2 regions of the Pseudonocardia sp. NPDC049635 genome follow, and region 2 is predicted to be linked to the other one. Evidence: predicted binding sites of a transcription regulator. Region 2 holds the regulator's gene; the other holds the start of a gene.
What was found. The regulator LexA, encoded in region 2, represses DNA repair genes until DNA is damaged. The targets are predictions, from matches to a motif close to CGAACACGTGTTCG.
Positions count from the first base shown of each region.

Region 1: a site for LexA is predicted at 776-789, ahead of AB0J24_RS00095 (intein-containing Rv2578c family radical SAM protein). Genes of this name have one in related genera too.

Region 1 covers NZ_JBFAON010000001.1:18,371-20,568, reverse strand. Annotated here, with positions in the region: gene AB0J24_RS00095 (intein-containing Rv2578c family radical SAM protein) at 1-771, opposite strand, end outside; gene AB0J24_RS00090 (YibE/F family protein) at 1,920-2,198, shown strand, end outside.
Region 2 covers NZ_JBFAON010000003.1:113,288-115,485, reverse strand. Annotated here, with positions in the region: gene AB0J24_RS05340 (hypothetical protein) at 1-608, shown strand, start outside; gene lexA (transcriptional repressor LexA) at 628-1,362, opposite strand; gene AB0J24_RS05330 (hypothetical protein) at 1,697-2,198, shown strand, end outside.

The DNA.
Region 1 (2,198 bases), on a different contig from region 2:
CGCGGTCGCCCGCCCGAGGGCACCCGCCGTACCGGCCCGACGCCCCGCGCTGCCCGAGGTGAGCAGGTGATGGGCCCGGGCGAGTGCCTCCAGCTCGACCCATGCCGACGGGAACGGCTCCACGGACCGCTCGCTGCGGGCCGTGTCCGCGCGGACGAGGCCGCACAGGTAACCCTCCGCCCAGCCCGCGGGGTGACGCTGCGCGGGCATCGCCGCCGAGCCGGGCCCGACCAGCTCCGATCCGGTGCTCAGGTGCGGCCGGTCCGCGGACGAGCGGCACCGCCCCGGCCGGACGTGCGCCCAGCCGCGGCCGGTGAGGAACCGGTGCTCGGCCGAGGTGACCAGGACCGTCCCGTCGTCGAGCGTCACCCGCTGCGCGCGACGACGGGTCGACCAGTGGGCCAGCACCGGGGTGCGCACGAACCGCCGGCGGCCCCGGCCGTCGGTCACGGTGCCGATCACCTCGTCACCGGGGCGGAGCTCGGCGATCGGCCGGGCCCGGCCATCGGCCGTCAGCACCGGGGTGTCCCCGTGCAGGCAGTAGGTACAGGCGTGTGCGCAACCCCGGTACGGGTTCACCGTCCACCCGAACGGCACCGGTGACGACGAGGCCACCCGGTTCAGCGCCGAGTGTGCCTCCACCTCGTGGAAGACCATCCCCGCGAACTCCGGTGTCCGCACCGAGCGCAGGAGACCCCGCATCCCCGGCAGCACCGCATCCGCCCCGACCCCGTCGGCCCCCACCTGCTGTCCGCTCCACCGCACGAGCATCAGTCGAACACAAGTTCGAACGACGGGCAACCGGTCGTCGCCGGGCGGTGTCCTCCGGGCGAGCACCGTCCCGACGCCGGGTGATCACTTGCGAGGATGCCGGGGTGCAGCCCGACGATCCCGAGCGGTCTCCCGGTGACGCGCGTCCGGACCGGGCGACCGGTGGGCGACGCCGGGCGGACGGGACCGGCAGGCACCACCGGCCCGGGGCACCGGACCGGCCCCGGTGGACGACGGACCCGGCGGCCTCCCCCGAGGACCGTCCGGCAGGTCCCGGCCGGTCCGGGGGCCGGGTGTACACCCCGCGCACCACGGCGGGCGACCCGGTCGGGCGCGCCGACACCGGCCCGGGAACGGATCATGCGGGCCGCCGCCCACGCGCTGCCGAGGGCCGCGGCCACGATCCTGCCCCGCACGGGGCCGGCTCGCGCAGGCGCACCGCCGGGACCGGCCCGGCCGGAGATCCGACGGGACCTCGCCCGTGGGATGCCGCACCACGCACCCGTGCCGGTGAACCCGGGCCACGCGGGCACCGTGCCCGGACGGACGGCACCGGTCCACCCGCGACCCGTCCGCGCGGCGCGGGCCCCCCGTCCACACACGGCAGCGAGAGCGGGACCGGCCGGCGGCCGCCCCACGTCCGGACGGTCGAGGGCGACGCTGACGGCGGGCGGCCGGACACCGGCGGTCACGGCACATCCTACGGTGCCGCCGGATCCCCGCACCGCGGGGCAGCGCACGATGCCCCGCACGACGCAGCACACGGCCCCGGTGGGCGCCCCGGCCGGGGGCTGCACGGCAGCGGCCGGTCGGGGCGGCATCCGGAGTCCCCGCCGGACGACGACCCCTGGTCCGAGGAACCCGGCCCGGACGACGCCGGACCGCGCGGGGCGTCCGCTCCGGCCGGGCGGCGGACCGCCACCCCGGCCGGCTCCGGCCGTGCACACCGAGCGGGCCCGGGTCACGACCCCCGCTCCGGGCACGGGCACGGGCACGGGCACGGGCACGGCAGCCCCACCCCGGCCGGACGTCGGGTACGGAACCTGCTGGTCGCGCTGCTGATCCCGTGTGCGCTCGCGACGCTGGCCGGTGTCGCACTGCTGTGGCCCGGGGACGTCCCGACCCCCGATCTCCCGCCGACCCAGCAGGTGCATGGTGACGTCACCGCCGTCGCGATCGCGGACTGCTCCCCCGGCTCCGGGGACGGCGCCTGCACCGGCGTCACGATCGCGATGACCGACGGTCCGCGGGCCGGCCGTGACCTGGTGCAGCTGGTCCCGAACGAGCCGTCCAGCCCACGGTTCGCCGTCGGTGACCCGGTGACGCTCGCCTGGTCCGGTGGCGATCCCGACTCGGCCGGGTCCTACCAGCTCAACGACTTCCAGCGGGCGCCGGCGCTGATCTGGCTGGCGGCCGCGTTCGCGCTG
Region 2 (2,198 bases):
GCCGGCTCACCGGGCAACGCGCGGTGGAGCTGGAGCGGGTCGCCGACGTCGTCCTGCCGTACTCGGCGACGAGCGGCGGCCCGTTGGGCGCGGTCGGTACCCGGACGATCACCGGAGGCACGGTCGGGCCGCGCGCGGCGCACGGTGGGCGGGCCGCGGTCCTGCGGACATACACCGACGCCTGGCTGTTCCCGCTGCCCGACGGCGCGGTCACCGGGGACGATCTGGTCGAGGCGCTGCGCGGGGCCCCGATGCAGGTGCCGTTGCCCGGTGAACCGCAGGGGGAGGCGGTCGCGCTGGACGGTCGTGGGACGTTGCACTCCGCCACCGAGGCCCGAGGATCGGCCGCGGCGGGCATCCGGGAGGTCCGCGGTGCGGTCGCCGCCGCGACGGCGCCGGGGGCTCCGGTCGTGGCTCAGCCGACGGAGGCGCCGGACGTCCGCGCCGTCCCGCCGTGGCTGCCCGCTGCGGCCGGTACCGCGGCCGTGGCCGGGGTGCTGGTCGCCGGTATCGGGGCAATGGCACTGCACGGCCGGGCACTGCACGGCCGGGCACTGCACGGCCGGGCACTGCACGGCCGGACACGGCGCGGTCGCCGCAGGCGGTGACCGCGCCCGGGCCGACGGATCAGAGTCGGCGCAGCACCGCGACGACCCGGCCCAGGATCGTCGCCTCGTCGCCGGGGATCGGATCGTAGGCGTCGTTGGCCGGCATCAGCCAGATGTGCCCGTCGCGGCGTCGGAAGGTCTTCACCGTCGCCTCGCCGTCGATCATCGCCGCGACCACCTCACCCTGCTCGGCGACCGGCTGCTGCCGGACGACGACCCAGTCCCCGTCGGTGATCGCCGCGTCCACCATGGAGTCGCCCTTGACGTTCAGCAGGAACAGCGTGCCCTCGCCGACGATCTCGCGGGGAAGCGGGAACACGTCCTGCACGGCCTGCTCGGCCAGGATGGGGCCACCGGCGGCGATGTCACCGAGCAGGGGTACGAACGCCGGGGCGGGCCGCTCCGGACGACCGGTGTCGGTGTCGGCGTCGGCCCCGTCGCCTGCGGCTGCCTGGTCGGGGCTGCGCACGTCCACCGCGCGGGTCCGGTTCGGGTCCCGGCGCAGGAACCCCTTGCGCTCCAGGGTCCGTAGCTGGTGGTGCACCGACGACGTGGAGGTCAGACCCACCGCGTCACCGATCTCCCGCACGCTCGGCGGGTAGCCGTGGCGGTCCACCCAGTCCCGGATCACCGCCAGGACCTTCCGCTGCCGCGGGGTCAGACCGCGCGTGTCGGCCCGGGGCTCGGGGAACTCCCGGACGTCGGCGGAACCCCGTCCGGGGGACGCACCGCCTCCGGACTCGTCCGCTGCCATCGCATTCGCCTCCTCGAGGATGTACCGGCACGGACACTAGCCGTCCTCGGTCGCTCCGCCAAACATGCGTTCGAAGTTCGTCCCCGCGTGTCGCGGATTCCGTCGTGGATTCCGGCGGGCGGCAGTGGTAGAACATCGCACACGTGTTCGATCGAACATCGATTCGACTCGGAGCGGTCCGGGATCGCCGGGATTCCTGTCGGTGTCCGGTGTTAGACAGCTCGCACGCCCGTTCGACCGGCGGGGCGAGGAGGGCGCGTGGCCGGGTGCGGTCGGGTCGAGGGCGACCGTCCCGCCGGGGCAGGCGGGTGGTCCGCGATGAGCAGGAGGAGCCATGCGAGAGCTCGACGTGCGCGAGGTGGCGCCACGGCCACGGCCGTGGGCGATCCGGTCGGGCCGGGCCGAGCCCGGCGGGGCGGCGCAGTGGTCCCGGGCGGCCGGGGCGGGTGAGCAGCCGGGGCCCGCCCGCGCCGTGCCGTGCACCGGTGTCCGGCGTCCGGCCCGCGGATCCGCCGCGGCCCGGGCTGCGGCCCGGTGGGCCCTGCCCGTCGCCGGCGCCACCGCGAGCGCCCCGAGCTGCGGCCCGGTGACGGTGGTCGCCGAGGTGCCCGCGGTGCCGGTGACGTCCCCGGCTCGGACGTGGGCTCCGGCGTCACGGGTGGTGCGCCCGCCGGGGCGCCGGTGCGTGGCACCCGTCCGGCGGGTGCGTCCGGCGCTGTGGGCCCGCTCCCGGGGGGAGCGCCTGCTGGCCGGGGCTGCGATCATGCTGTGCTCGGCGACGGTGGTCGTGGTCCTGGGTCTGCTCGGGGATGCGGCGTCCGGATGGAACTCCGAGC